Regions from separate parts of the Paenibacillus sp. VT-400 genome, predicted to be linked through region 2. Evidence: riboswitches for the same ligand, from Rfam matches in the RefSeq annotation. Region 2 holds a riboswitch; the other holds the start of a gene.

Region 1 (7,799 bases), on a different contig from region 2:
ATTCGTTAAGCCGGAGGTAATGGAACGATGAGTGTGCCTTCCCATTCAGATCAACCGGTTCAGCCGGAAAAGGGACTACAGGCAGAAAAACAGGCTACATTGCGTCTGCAAATCTGGGAGACACCACTCATGCGACAAGGGAGTAGTGTACTCGAAGCTTTTGCTTGGGAAGAAGTTATGTGCAGGCGGGTTGGGGCAGGGCATCTACCTGTTGCACATATATGGAGACACCCAGATGCCTTTGTAGCGGGTCTGCGTGACCGCAGGTTGCCACAGGCTGTAGAAGCGATGGAACAGATTAGAAGCCAAGGGACAGCGGTCTGTGTTCGGCCTTCCGGTGGAGCGGCAGTACCCTTGAACCCAGGGGTAGTTAATGTGTCGCTGATTCTGCCTAATCCCGCACATGCCATCAATATTCATGATGATTTCCGGGAGATGGCTTCGATTATTGCCGAGTCGTTAACGCCGTGGTCGAATCAGGCGCAAACTGGTGAGGTTCAGGGTGCTTTTTGCCCGGGAGATTATGATGTCAGTGTAGGTGGCCTAAAATTCTGTGGTATTGCCCAGCGCAGGCAGGCAAAGTCGTATATCATTACGGCTTTTATCATCGTGGAAGGTCAGGGAGATCAACTGGCAGCGGACGTGCGACAATTCTATCAGCATGCAGCAGGTGGGGCGAGTGAAGGATATCCTGATGTTCAGCCTGGCACGATGGCAAGTCTGAAAGAATTGGCAGGTGTACCTTCAGCCGCGGCATATACTGCGGCTTTGGTTCGAACACTGCGCGATCGCTATCCGCAGGCGGAGACCAGCAGGGTGCTTAGCGTTGGCTCTGAAGAAGTACGCCTGACAGCTGAGCAGATGAAGCTGCGATACGATTAACACTTTTTACTAGGGCTTGGAATTGGTTAATAGAGATGATATGATGTGATTTCGGAAGGAGAGTGTTAGGATGGACACATTGAGATATACGTATTTATATGAGGTTGTATCAACAGGCGAAAAATCCGAGTTCAGCCAAATGGCAACAAGCAAGGAAGAGGCTGCTGCACTGATCGTTGCACGTATAGCCGATCTGGAGTTTACAGACGAGTCTGATATCAAGCTGGGCGATCTGATCTCCATTAGCAAACAGGTTGGCGACAACTATGTGGCGTGCGAGGGCTGTGCTTCTTAAGTGAACATTTAGAAATAGGAAGTCTCTCAAAATACAAGCAAGTCTCTTTTTACAAGAGGCTTGCTTTTTTGTATACACCATAAGAGATATCTTTCAGTCATTCGGCTGGAGATATCTCTTTTTTCTCTAATTCATCTAACCCCAAGCTTAATAAGGCGGCCACAACAACTTGCGTGCCGTTTCGTAACGCTCGGCAACAGCGGGCCAGTAGACAACGTTCCACCAATCCTCGATATACTTTTTGCGTTCATTCTGATGTTTCAGATAGTAGGCATGTTCCCACACATCCAGTGGCAGGAGCGGTACGATATCGGACTGGGACAGGTTCTGGTGTTTCTCCGCCTGCAAAATCTCCAAACGATGTGCTCTCGGGCTCCAGACAAGCATCGCCCAGCCACTGCCTTCCACCTTGTTCGCGGCTTCTGTGAATTGATTCTTAAACGCTTCATAACTTCCGAAATCCCGCTTGATCTGCTCTGCCAGCATACCGGAAGGTTTGCCGCCACCAGCAGGATTCATAATTGTCCAGAAGATCGTATGCAGGTAGTGGCCTGCCCCGTTGAAGGCAAGTTCACGTTCCCAATGTTTGATGAGTTCAAAGTTATTCTTTTTTCGCGATTCCGCCAGCTTTTTCTCTGCTACATTTAGTCCGTCCACATAAGATTGATGGTGTTTGTCATGATGGATACGCATCGTCAGCTCATCAATATGTGGCTCCAGCGCATTGTACGCATAGGGGAGAGGCGGCAGTATGTGTCCTCCAATGGGAACCGGCTTCTCTTTTACGGGAGGTGCTGTAGAGCTGGGTGTGGCTTGTGTTGTTCCCGTAGAAGGCGGTTGAATGGTTGCGGATTGAATCTGAGCTGAAGCGGCAGGTGCATTTACATTTCCCTCTGGAGAAGTTGGAGCTTCTGAAGCTTGGCGATGGATGCTTCCTGACTCTGACGTATGCAACGCATTTTCCAGAAAAAGTGATGGCTCCGAATCCGTTTCGCGTAAGATGCCAGGTTGGCCAAGCGTATCCAATACGCCCAGAAAATACTCCGACTCGCGGATAAAGTGCAGAATGAGTACTTTGGCAAGCGGAACAGCTTGCACAGCAGCACTTTGCTCCAGAAGAACATACAGCTGTTTGATGAACTCTCTCGATTGCTGCCGAGCTGCCAACACAAGTTGCTCGATACAACGAACCATGTAGGGAGCAGGTGGATGGGTTGCGGGCAATAGTTGTTTTAAAAGCTGATTGGCTACTCGCTCACTGTTTGCAAAGGTAACCTCCCATTCCTCCAGTAGCTTGACGTACGGGGGCTCCAGATCAGGAACCAGGGCACGAATGACGAGTGTATGTTCTTTCTCCTGCTCTTTCCAGAAACGGATTTCCTCCAATGTCCGCAGAGGCAGCAGGTGACCATATCCATACCAGTTCATCTATATTGAACCTCCTTCAGATGAAATTCATTGCATGCAGACCGTCTGTTCATGCGTCCCAAGAGTATATTCCGCGAGCTTGTTGTCCTATGAGTGCAAAAAAAGAGCCCCTAAGGGCTCTGAAAAAAATCGGATGATTGAAATTTGGTTATTCTCCATTATTCGTGTTCTGCACATCGTCACTGCTTGTCTTCGTTACATGACTCAGAAAAGTTGAGACACGGCGCAGATATTCCTTTGGATGCTCCCGGAAGATCAACTCATGATGCGCATCCTGGACAATCCATACATCGGAGTACGGATTGGTCTGGTTGGCGGCGAGTTGCTCCGCAATTGGATAAGGCGCCTTCTCGTCCTCTGTACCATGGATGAAGAAAATCGGGAACGGATAATCTTCCTTTTTCACTTCCTGGTATGGAATCTGTTGTAATCCGGTACCATTCAGAACAGGGAACAACAGTTTCATGATCTCCAGTGTAGGCTGACGTGGCAGATCGATCTGGTTGTGAATGTTGTGGTACAGCGTATCTGGCTCCAGCAGGAACGCACTGTCCAGAATCATTGCATCCACTTCCTTCGTAATAAGTCCGGTTTGTAATGCTGTACCGGCACCCATCGAGAAGCCCCAGACAACCAGTTCCTGTGCACCGCGTTGCTTGGCGAACTGGATGGCACCCAGCAATTGCTGTGACTCAGCTTTGCCACCTGTGGCCACAGCTTTGTTCACCTGGGAGGCGAAGCCATAATCGAACATCACCACGTTGAACCCAAGTTGATGGGCATAGTGTGCCAGGTCATACATGGGTACCCATGTTTCTTCACGATTAGCACCATAGCCGTGACTGAAAATAATCGTTTTGCTTGCAGCATTGTCAGCAGGAATATACCATCCCTGCATCGTGCGGCTGCCATCTGCTGCCGGGAACGTGATGTCTTCATACTTCATGTTCTTGGCTTGCATCGGATTGGAGAAGACAGGCGCTACCGTTGGATTGGATAATACCCATGCGATATAACCATGCAGTGCAATAAAACAAAACAGTAGAAAAAATACAACGGAGAGCAGCAACGCTACGATAATATGTTTGAACCGAATCAGCCTCGGTGATAGGGAAGAGGGCAGATCGGACACTTTTGTTTGCAGCGGGGCTTCGCTCTGGGATGATTGATACATGAATGCCCCTCCTTTGAAGTTCAGTTGAAGATAACAACGACATGAAAAGAGAATTGCGTCGATTTCAGAGCCTGCTTCAGAGCGATATCTTAATGTAATATATCTTTATCGTATGTTCCAATATAGTCAAAGTCAATTGATTGAGGGCATTTGTTACGCAATTGTTATATAGTTCTTAAGATATATGGGTAACATTACCTTAGTGTGTAAATTACAGGGGATTAAGTCTTATAAAAAGGAAAAATTTACACGTTGGCCTATTTTGAATTTGGCTCTTTTTGGTTTACAGATGAGACCGTTTCTCATATAATTTATGTAACCAAGTTTCATGTGATGAAACATGAGGAGGGCATTATGCCATGGAAGATCGCAAGTTAACCGTCCGGGCTGTGGAACGGGCGCTGGATATATTATTATGTTTTACCACACGCAGTGATCTGGGACTCACCGAAATTGCCAGCCAGATTGGCCTGCACAAAAGTACAGTGCACCGCTTGATGGCTACGCTGGAGGATCGAGGGTTCGTGATCCGCGATGCAGCAACAGAGAAGTACCGACTTGGCATCCGAATCTGGGAGCTGTCAGCTCATATGTCCCGCAGTGATGATCCCGCTATTCTGCTGTTGCCTGCGATGGAGCGACTGAGAGATCGATTGGGGGAGACCGTGAGTCTGTACCTGCGTGATGGGAGTGAACGGATTCGTATTCAGGCGGTGCAAAGTGATCAGGCGATCCGCCGAGTTGCTCCCGTTGGTGTTAGACTCCCGCTGTCTGTGGGGGCTTCCAGCAAAGTCCTGATGGCGTTTGCCACGGACGAGGATCGTGAAGAACTGATGAACGGGCCGGAATGGCCGGTGTTTATTGATCCAGCGGTGTATTTAGCGCAGATGGGAGATATCCGGGATAACGGATATGCCACAAGTTACGAGGAACGTGAGCCGGGAGCTGCCGCGGTATCTGTACCGATTATGGATCGCAGAGGCAATATTGCAGCTGCGCTCTCGGTCTCAGGACCTGTCAGTCGACTCTCGCAGGAGACATTGCATGAGTATGCACCGGTGTTGAAGGATGCTGCTACGCAAATGGGGCTCATGTTATCCTGATGTTGAGTTAAGATTTTTCTCCAATTGGGTTGGTGTTCTGGAATATAAAGGTTGTTTTTATGTTCCGGTTGCGCTACTCTGTAATGGACGGCCCAACGGGGCCAGCTTCATTGAATATGAACAGCGGCTTATGTAAGCCGCAACTTGTTAACGTTACTGGGGGAGTCCGAATTGTCCGGACTGAGACGGAATCGCATGAGATTCCGGACCCTTTGCACCTGATCTGGATCATACCAGCGTAGGGAAGTAATCGGCGATATGACCACAACCACCACATGATGTGACCCTTGTAGGGCTCCGTTAAGGAGTTGCATGAAGGTGCATTATTGGTGATGGACATAAAAGTCGGTTCCTTCGGGGACCGGCTTTTTTATATACAGGGAACGGGCGATATAGCGCGGACTCTATGGGCTTCTTTTTCAATAACCTGCAACAGTGGGCTTGGATGAATAGAGAATGCACCATAGATCATCCAAGATCTGTGGCAGCCTCCGTCTGTTGTTAACTGTACATGAAAAGTGTCTTCCCTGGTCTGGTGTAGGATCGCTCTTTCTTCTCTGCATTGCGCATGATTTGGGACAGGTACGTAAGTGAGCTAATGACGAAACCAACCAAACAAGCGACGAACACTGAGGAGGAGACAAGCGAACATGAGTACAGGAAATCAAACGGGACAACAAGCGACGGAACAGGGACATAACGATCAGCAGGTGGAAAAAGAAACAGGAGCGGCCGGACGGGTTCAGCCCTTTCCCGGTAGCCGCAAAGTCTACATTCAGGGCTCACGGCCGGACATTGCTGTACCGGAGCGTGAGATAGCCCTTCATGACACGAATACTCCCCAAGGGGTGGAGCATAACGAACCGCTGCGTGTCTACGATACGAGCGGCCCCATGACCGATCCCGCATTTCATGCGGATATCCGCGCAGGTTTGCCAGCCCTGCGCACCCGCTGGATCACAGAGCGTGGCGATGTTGAAGCTTATCAGGGTCGTACGGTTAAACCGGAGGATAACGGACTGAAGCCCGGAGGGAAGAGAGCTGGCGCTGAAGAGTACCCCGGATTACGAGGCAAACCGCTGCGGGCACAGCCAGGACGCTGTGTGACCCAGATGCACTACGCGAGGCAAGGAGTCATTACGGCAGAGATGGAGTTTGCCGCCATTCGTGAGGGCGTGGAACCGGAATTTGTACGGCAGGAGCTGGCGAGTGGACGGGCCATTCTGCCATCCAACATCAATCACCCGGAGAGTGAGCCGATGTTGATCGGTCGTCATTTTCACGTGAAGATCAATGCCAACATTGGCAACTCTGCTGTATCTTCTTCCATCGAGGAAGAGGTGGAGAAGATGACTTGGGCGGTACGCTGGGGATCGGATACGGTGATGGATCTGTCCACAGGAAAAAACATTCATACCACCCGGGAATGGATCATCCGTAATTCACCTGTGCCGATTGGTACGGTGCCGCTGTATCAGGCGCTGGAGAAGGTGAATGGCGAAGCGGAAGCGCTGACCTGGGAGTTGTACCGTGACACACTCATTGAGCAGGCAGAGCAGGGCGTGGACTACTTTACGATTCATGCAGGTGTACTGCTGCGTTATATCCCCATGACGGCCAAGCGGATGACAGGCATTGTGTCCCGGGGCGGGTCCATTATGGCAGCATGGTGTCTGGCGCATCATCAGGAGAATTTTTTGTACACCCATTTTGAAGAAATCTGTGAGATTATGAAAAGGTATGATGTAGCGTTTTCGCTGGGAGATGGACTCCGTCCAGGTAGTATCTATGATGCCAATGACGAGGCTCAGATGGCGGAACTGGCTACGCTCGGGGAACTGACGCAGATTGCGTGGAAGCACGATGTGCAGGTGATGATCGAAGGTCCTGGGCATGTGCCGATGCATAAGATCAAGGAGAATGTGGACTTGCAGATGGAGATCTGTAAAGAGGCACCGTTCTATACGTTGGGGCCGCTGACGACCGACATTGCCCCGGGTTACGATCACATCACCTCCGCCATTGGTGCGGCCATGATTGGTTGGTTCGGCACGTCCATGCTCTGTTATGTTACGCCAAAAGAACATTTGGGCCTGCCCAACAAGGATGATGTGCGGGAAGGGGTTATCGCCTACAAGATCGCAGCTCATGCCGCCGATCTGGCAAAAGGCCATCCACGTGCCCAGCGCCGCGATGATGCATTGTCCAAAGCGCGCTTCGAATTCCGCTGGCGTGACCAGTTTAACCTGTCACTGGACCCGGAACGTGCGCTGTCCTACCATGATGAGACGCTGCCAGCAGAAGGAGCCAAAGAAGCTCATTTCTGCTCCATGTGTGGACCAAAGTTCTGTAGCATGCGCATCACGCAGGACATTCGTGCCTTTGCCGCTGATAAAGGATTGTCCGAGAATGAGGCTGTAGCTGCCGGGATGCAGGCGAAGGCTGAGGAGTACCGGATGCGGTAGGTGAGTGGAGATTGATAGTGTAGCCAAAAAAAACAGTTCATCACATACAATGAGTGATGAACTGTTTTTTTTGTTTGTATCCTTCAGATTAGCTCTATTGGATTTAACTAAATATTGGCCGTCTTTCACAGATATCTATACTATAGTTTACTTCATTTTACTCCAAATTCGAAACAGAATACCTGCAATGACAAACAGTATGCCGTCCGCTAATTTAAGACTTCCACCGTAGATAAACGCAGAACAGGCCAAGCCTATAATAAACAAAATTAGAATGTATAAGTAACGCACTAGCATTCACTCCTCTACAATAAATGGAACTGTGCTTAACATATCTTAAGAGTGTGAACAATTAATTCAAATTTATCTAATAAGATATAATGTTCTTAATACTCAGAGTAAATTAATAGTAGAAATCTTTTAGTGTTCCTCTCGAATCATTATTGGCTGAG
Region 2 (7,799 bases):
AGCTCCGCTTGTAATTTGAAGTTAAAATATAACGCCAAAAAGAGCGTCCCAAGGTCATTGCCACAATGCCTTTGAGGGCGCTCTTTGTAATGCAGATGTGATAATATATTTCTGCTGAGCAATGTCTTATAGAGGATGCTCAGACTATTTCTCTCCCGGAACTTCAACGATGACTTTGCCTTTCTCGGGGACAACAGAACCGGTATCAATAGAGCCCAATTTGTTCATGATCTCGTAAGAGGTTTCTTCAAGCATGCGAGAGTACTTGAATGATACGAGTGTTTGACCTGTTACGGAAGGACGAGTCCCTGCTTCAGCAACGGCTTTGTTTTTAATAAAGAACAGGTCACCGATGGTTCCGGCATTTTTGCTGATGTTAGCCTGCCATTGTAACAGTGCACTTCCATTTTTAAGGATATAATAACTGATCAGATCGTTATCCTCAACAACGAAGAAACGATCTTTTTTACCTTGCTCAAAGATGTATTCAATGGATGAATCCACCGGACCCAAAGGATTGCGAATGTCCAGACGTGCTTGTCCCAGTTCAGAGAAGCGTGGCAGATGCAGTGCGGCTTCACGCGCCACAGTCAGATCGGAACTGTTATATTCTTTTACAATCGTAGCATCGGTAGTGTAAATGTAGGCTTCCTTGGCCTTCTGGTTCCACTGCACCTTGGCACCAAAAGCTTCACCGATGGCACGGAGCGGAAGCATCGCTTTACCATTCACCAGAATCGGCGCTGAGGATAATGTCGCATTCTGACCGTTTTTCTTCATTGTTTTGCTGTTAGGTGTAAGGACATACTTATCGCTGCCTGTGCTAATGCTGATCTCTTTTGTTTTGTTATTGTAACCAAACGTATAGTTGCCGAGGAATTGAAGCTCCGTCAATGCCACGTACGTAATACCCTGCCGTATGACAACATCATATTGAGCTTGAACATTGTTAATATAAGTTGTCGGTTTAGGTTTAGTTGTTGCGGCTTCCGCCACAGTGGATGAGAGTAAGGCAGGTGCCGTGCCTGCGGTGAGTATCGAAGCGGCAAGGACCATTTTCCATGTTTTAAGCTGCCAAACAGAATTGTAATCTTTCATCACTATCAATCTCCCTTCTAATGTTTAAGACGGACTACATAACCTAAATGTTTCATATTATGGAAAGTGAACCATCAGATACGTTCCCCTGTTACCCCAGATGAAGCATGATGATTTTTCTAGGGATTGCCACAAATACCCATCTGATGTACATTAGAAGCAATGAAATAAGTGAACCGGGAGCTCAATGAAGTTGGGCTGAGAGAGTGGCCTTGTGCTGCTGACCGTACATCTGATCTGGGTAATGCCAGCGTAGAGAACATGGATTTGCGATATGTAAGGGTGAATTGTGGGAATGAACGTGGATGAACAACAGACCTCTTTGAACTGTGGTGGTGTATCTGCCAGGGCGGAGGGGTGCTGGTTAATATTCCGTATTTTCGACATCCATCCAATACATCATTGTGAAGATTGTCCACTGTGCGTGAGGCCTGCCCGGAACCGGGGAGGCTTTTTCGTTTATTTTTACAACCCCCACAGGGAACAAAGGAAGGACGTAGAGAACATGGCAACAACAGCAGGCAACAAGCGATTGAAACTAACGGATATTCTGGTAACCATCGTGATCGCAGTAGTGTTTGGGGTGATTTACAAGATATGGGGACCTACATATGACTTGATGAAACCATTTGGCGTTCATGCGGAGCAGATGATCTACGGCATGTGGTTTATGGCGGGCACGTTTGCTTTTGTTATCATTCGTAAACCAGGTGTGGCTATTCTTGCCGAAGTTGCGGCTTCAACGGTAAGTGCTTTTCTGGGTAGTGAATGGGGCATGTCCACACTTGTATACGGTCTGTTGCAAGGATTGGGAGCCGAGATATTCTTCGCCGCATTTTTGTATCGTAAAACCAATCTGTTTGTCACCTGTCTTGCAGCCATAGGAGCTGCAGCGGCTTCGCTTTTGCTGGATTATCAGTACGGGTATATTGATTCACTCTCGGCGTGGAATTATACGCTATTTATCGGATTCCGCTTCATTGGAAGTATTCTGATTGCTGGAGTGTTTGCTTATTATCTTGCCAAAGCATTGGAACTAACCGGTGTAACGCGTTCACTCAGACCGGTATCCAAACAAGATTATGAGGCACTGGATTAGATGAACGGGGAAGGGAATTCGCAAGCGGTAAGTGTCACCAATCTAAGATGCAAGTTCCCAGGAGAGAAAGCCTTGGTATTTCAAGGCTTGTCTCTTTCTGTGCGTCAAGGAGAGAAAGTGCTGTTGCTTGGCCCGAGTGGCTCCGGTAAATCGACGTTATTGCAAATTTTGAGCGGTTTAATTCCACGTTCGGTTGAGATTCCGATGAAATGTGATGATATTCAGGTTCCCGCCAAAGCAGGAGTGGTCTTTCAAGATCCGGATACCCAGTTCTGTATGTCCTTTACGGATGAAGAGATCGCATTTGTTCTGGAAAACCGAAATATTCCGCGTGAAGAGATGCCTGCTCTGATTGAATATTATCTGAAACAAGTGGGGTTATCCTTTGAACAGAATCGTGTATTGATCCAGTCCATGTCTCAGGGGATGAAGCAGCGTCTTGCGATTGCTTCGATGCTTGCCATGGACCCGGAGGTATTTTTTTTGGATGAACCCACTGCACTGCTGGATGATGAGGGGACTTCCCAGGTATGGGATACCGTCAAACGGATCGCCAGTGACAAAACGATAATCATCGTTGAACACAAAATAAACAAGATTGTGGATATGGTCGACCGCATCATTGTGTTATCACCTGAAGGAAAGATTGTGGCGGATGGGCCAGCACAGCAGGTATTTACAGATGAACGGGGCAAGCTGAAGGCTTATGGAATCTGGTATCCGGGTGTGTGGGATGAGCACGAGCAGGCAGCTAAGGAAGAAGAGGGAAGTACTTCTGGAGAGCTTCAAGTGTGTGTGGACCACGGCATCTCAAGTTTGGAAGCACAGCAATTTTCTGGCTTATCCGATACACCGGGTATATCCCTCATCTCTCACGTCTCATCCTTATCACCTGTATCACCCGGCTATCAGCCTGCACTGGACTTGCAGCAGTTCACCGGATGGCGTGGGAAAACACCCTTCATTCAGGTAGAACAGGCCAAAGTATGGCATGGGGATTGGATTGGTATTGTCGGAACTAATGGAGCTGGCAAGAGTTCATTGTTGTTATCTCTGATGAATATCCTGAAAACAACAGGTCATTATGAGGTGGAAGGTCAGCCTTCTGGCAAAACGGAGCAGCTTGCAGATCGAATTGCGTTTGTATTTCAGAACCCGGAGTTTCAATTTGTGACCAACACGGTCGCGGAAGAAGTGGAATTCTCATTGCTGGGGGGCAGGCATACAACGGAAGAAAGACTTGTCAGGACTGATCATATGTTGAATCAATTTGGACTAATCGACCTGTCCGAGCGTCATCCCTACCAATTATCGATGGGGCAGAAACGACGCTTAAGCGTTGCCTCTGCACTGGTGAGAGAGCAGCGAATACTGCTGTTGGATGAACCTACTTTTGGACAGGATGCCCGCAATACGTTTGCCATGTTAGCACAACTGGAGCAATTGCGGAGAGAGGGAACAGCTATTGTTATGGTTACCCATGATCGTGAAATTGTAAAAAGATATTGCACCCGAATCTGGACGGTAGATGAGGGGAGGTTAACTGATGCAACTGTCGTTTCCTCACCGTGAAACCTGGCTTCATAACGTCAACCCGGGATTAAAGATGATCATTCTGACGATGATGTTTGTCATCGTTATCCTCATTCACAATCTGAATGTAATGGCCAACGTTGCGTTGGCGATGATGCTGTTACTGTGCTGGACAGGTCATCCGTGGTACAGATTGATGCTGTACGCATCACCATTCATTCTGGTGTTTATCTCCACGTCTACAGGCATGATGATGTTTGGTAAGGGCGAGACCACATGGTATAAGTGGGGATTGATCCACATAACCGAAGAGAGTTTCTATCGAGGTCTACACTTGGGTTTTCGCTCGTTGAGCATGGCAGCGGCTGGCTTGCTGTTTGGACTGACAACGAAGCCGGTAAGGCTGTTTTATTCCCTGATGCAGCAGTGGAAGCTTCCCGCAAAATATGCCTATAGCTTTCTGGCCGCGATGCGCATGATCCCGATTTTGCTGGATGAATTCCAGACGCTCCGTTATGCGATTCGTATACGTGGAACAAGGCAGCGGGGTTCTCGCTGGAACGTGTATGGTACGCTCAAGCGTTACGCTATTCCGCTGCTGGCACAGAGTATTCGCCGTGCACAGCGAATGGCGGTAGCGATGGAAGCGAAAGGGTTCACAGATGGCGCGAGCCGCACGTATTACATTCAGATTGGCTATTCGCGAGCTGATCTGTGGTTTGTATTTTATTATATCCTCACCTTAACAGCTGCTTATTACATCGGGGTTACCTTTCCTTATCATGCTGCGATGGTGGACGTAAGGTAATATTGGGAGATAGATAGAAATATATTGAGGTAAACGGTAACTTTTTCCTTTTTTCTGCGTCTCTATTGGAAATAACTTCTAATGAATGGGGATGAACGAGAGTGAAGACGGGTCCTGACTGGCAGAGAACGGGGTACAAATGGATTACCATGACTGGATTATCAGCTGTGCTGTTGACGGGCTGGATGCTGCTGGATTCCAAAATGGTCGCCCTTGAAGGACAAGCTTCGGCTACAACGCCACAAGCATTGGGGGCAAGTTCCCAAGTCTTAACTGCAAAGTTAGCTTACAAACAAGGAGACACCGTTACGCTTATTAATGACATCCCTCTGTTCAAAAACAGAAGGGACGGCAGTGTGGCTGCTGACCAGATGGGGATTGAATACTATACAACAAAAGACGAAAAGTATACGTTGGCCTCGGTTCGAGGTGAGTGGGTGCAACTTAAGTCAACCGAGCATGGAGACTTTTGGCTGCCAAGTTGGTATGCCCTGAAGGAGAGCAGAAGCATGACGGAAACAGCTCCCCAAAGCTTCACACTCCAATCAGGCAGCAAGCTGTATCTGGCTCCGGATAGTTCTACAACTTGGTCTTTTGAGAAAGCGCTAACAGATAAGGCTGTTATTGTTGCAAAGTGGAAAGGCTGGTATGGGGTCTCCATTGCCCCACGAGTCTGGAATAAAGAATCCTTCACCTATCGGCCAGGACTCTTCTGGATCAAGGCACAGGCTATAGAACAGCGGATGAATGTGGCGGATGGTTGGTTCCAACGGGATGCATCGCTGCCAACTTCGGTTATACGCCATCTGACAGATATTAAGCTGAACAAGGCAACCACCTCCAAACAAGTGGCTGGGTGGTTACGCGAGCCGGATTGGAAAGAGAGTTCAAGCAATCTAAATTTCACGGGTTATTCAATGAGTATTGGACAGACCTGGAGATATGAGCGGGAAGATGCGCAATTTTTGGTCACATTCAACAAGAATGGCAGACTGGTCAGAACACGCTGGAATTTAGCACAGGATAATCGAAATGCTGTCGTTTCCGATTGGAACATCAGTCGGGCGGATGAATATGGGTTCACAACAAAAATCTATGGCACAACACTGCCAACGACAATCCCTTGGAAACCGGTATGGACCAACCAGGGGGATATTAACTACACTTTTTTACAAGCAGCCACGGATGATGTGCTCATGATGAAAGGGGATGACGGTGGATTTAGCGGGGATTACTACGAAGGTTCCATATATGCCCTTGACCGACATTCCGGCCAGCAATTATGGGAGATCAACGGGGGTTTTGGAAGACAGCAGGCAGAGATGGATGCAGAGCGCAAATACGTTACAATCTACACCGATTATGACCCTGATAAGAAAAAATACGTGGATCGTATTCGTCATCTGAACTTGAAGAACGGAAAGGTCACGTGGACGTACACTCCTAAGCAAAATTTTAGACTAAATGGCATCACCGCTGCGAAGAACGTTGTGGTTGTGGATAACCCGGTTGTTGAGAGCTCAAGCAACAGTTGGTTAACGGTTCTGGACAGTGCAAACGGAAAAACATTGTGGACGCGAAAACTGGCTACGGGTTATGAATTATTGAACAAGAGTGCAGATGACCCCTATGTGTTGTATTGGGAAAAGAATAAGCTGGTTGCAGTCGATCCGCAATCGAATCGAACCGTATGGAGCTTAAAGGGCAAACGATCCACCATAGAACAATTTTGGAATGATCCATATACTGGTGGAATTGAACGTCTTGATCCCTTTACAACCACGAATGCTGAAAGATGGTTATCACTAGATAATCAGTGGCTTCTGCTTGATCTGAACACGGGGAAAAAGCTTGCCCAATTCCCTGCTCGGGTAGGACAGAGATTTGAGGAGCTGAATGATGGCATGTTGTTGATCCGTGAGAACAAAAACGGCGATCATTACGGCGAATATGAAGATTTTACAACCACCCTGTATGATGCCAAGACAGGCAAAACACGCTGGACGATCAAGGGCAAGATTGAACGAGGACTGGTGGAAGAGGATCAGTTGTATGTGATTAAGAACGGTTATCCAGCGGCTGTGGATTATAAAACGGGGGAGACGCGTTGGAATGCCAAAGATACGATTGCAACACTAAGGCATCCGACGAATCAGGGAAGTTATCTGGTCATTGATGATCAGTTGCTGTTGCCCATGGACGAAAATCTTCTCGTGATGAATAAAAAGAATGGAGCACTGTTAGGTCGTGTACATGACGTTGTGATGGGAAACCCGGAGCACCGGGACCGGGATGCGAAGAATGGAATGATTAACCGGATCGGTAATGAAGTGTATGTGGGTTCGTCCAACGGACGTTTTCGTGTATATGAAGCCAGCCGCCTGCAGGAGGCAATCTCACCTTAAAAGCTTGTCTCGTAAGGGATGTTGATTTATTATAAATGAACAGGCTTGCTCGCGCTCCGGTTATCGGCTGTGCGGGCTTTCTTCATGTGTTCTTGAAGAACCATGCATGATCATTCACGGGAGGACTCTCCATGATCTCATTATATGGTGTAAGCAAACGTTATAACGAGCGCGGTTCCCGTGCAGATCAGGGATTCGAAGCATTAAGCTCGGTGTCCCTCGAAGTGGGACAAGGAGAAATACATGGCATCATCGGATCAAGTGGTGCAGGCAAATCCACGCTTCTGCGGATGCTCAACGGATTGGAAAAACCGGATGATGGTGAAGTTGTTGTGAATGGGCAGCACTTGACCCAGATGAATGAACAGAGTCTGCGTCAGGCACGAAGATCCATTGGCATGATCTTTCAACACTTCAATCTTGTCAGTAACCGAACGGTGAGTGGCAATGTCTGCATGCCATTGGAGCTTGCGGGTATGCCCCGTGCGCAGCGAGTTGAACGTGGACTTGAGGTGCTGCGGTTTGTTGGACTGGAAGACAAGGCGGGTCAATATCCTGCTCAGCTTAGCGGAGGACAGAAGCAGCGTGTGGCGATTGCACGAGCGCTGGCCAGTCGTCCGGATGTGCTGCTCTGTGATGAACCGACCTCTTCGCTTGATCCACAGACCACGAACGGTATCCTGGATGTGCTGCGTCATATCAATGAAACGCTGGGCGTGACCATTGTTGTAGTAACGCATGAGATGGAAGTGGCTCGCAGACTATGTCACAGGATATCCGTCATGAAGGATGGGCGACTCGTTCGTACGTTGTCTAAAGCGGAAGTGAGCAGTATCCCTGCTCCGCAGCCTGATCT

The links. A riboswitch is a leader RNA that binds a small molecule or an ion and turns the genes downstream of it on or off. The one in region 2 is predicted to bind thiamine pyrophosphate.
Region 1: another riboswitch for thiamine pyrophosphate. It lies ahead of thiC (phosphomethylpyrimidine synthase ThiC); the one in region 2 lies ahead of EL84_RS10835 (ECF transporter S component).

The regions. Positions count from the first base shown of each region.
Region 1 is NZ_LELF01000062.1:50,219-58,017, forward strand. It holds gene EL84_RS08710 (biotin/lipoate A/B protein ligase family protein) at 28-882, shown strand; gene EL84_RS08715 (hypothetical protein) at 953-1,177, shown strand; gene EL84_RS08720 (Fe-Mn family superoxide dismutase) at 1,325-2,605, opposite strand; gene EL84_RS08725 (alpha/beta hydrolase) at 2,754-3,779, opposite strand; gene EL84_RS08730 (IclR family transcriptional regulator) at 4,139-4,882, shown strand; TPP riboswitch at 5,031-5,144, shown strand; gene thiC (phosphomethylpyrimidine synthase ThiC) at 5,533-7,347, shown strand; gene EL84_RS32505 (hypothetical protein) at 7,751-7,799, opposite strand, start outside.
Region 2 is NZ_LELF01000067.1:14,932-22,730, forward strand. It holds gene EL84_RS10830 (copper amine oxidase N-terminal domain-containing protein) at 145-1,098, opposite strand; TPP riboswitch at 1,264-1,374, shown strand; gene EL84_RS10835 (ECF transporter S component) at 1,604-2,197, shown strand; gene EL84_RS10840 (ABC transporter ATP-binding protein) at 2,198-3,769, shown strand; gene EL84_RS10845 (energy-coupling factor transporter transmembrane component T family protein) at 3,744-4,538, shown strand; gene EL84_RS10850 (PQQ-binding-like beta-propeller repeat protein) at 4,640-6,943, shown strand; gene EL84_RS10855 (methionine ABC transporter ATP-binding protein) at 7,075-7,799, shown strand, end outside.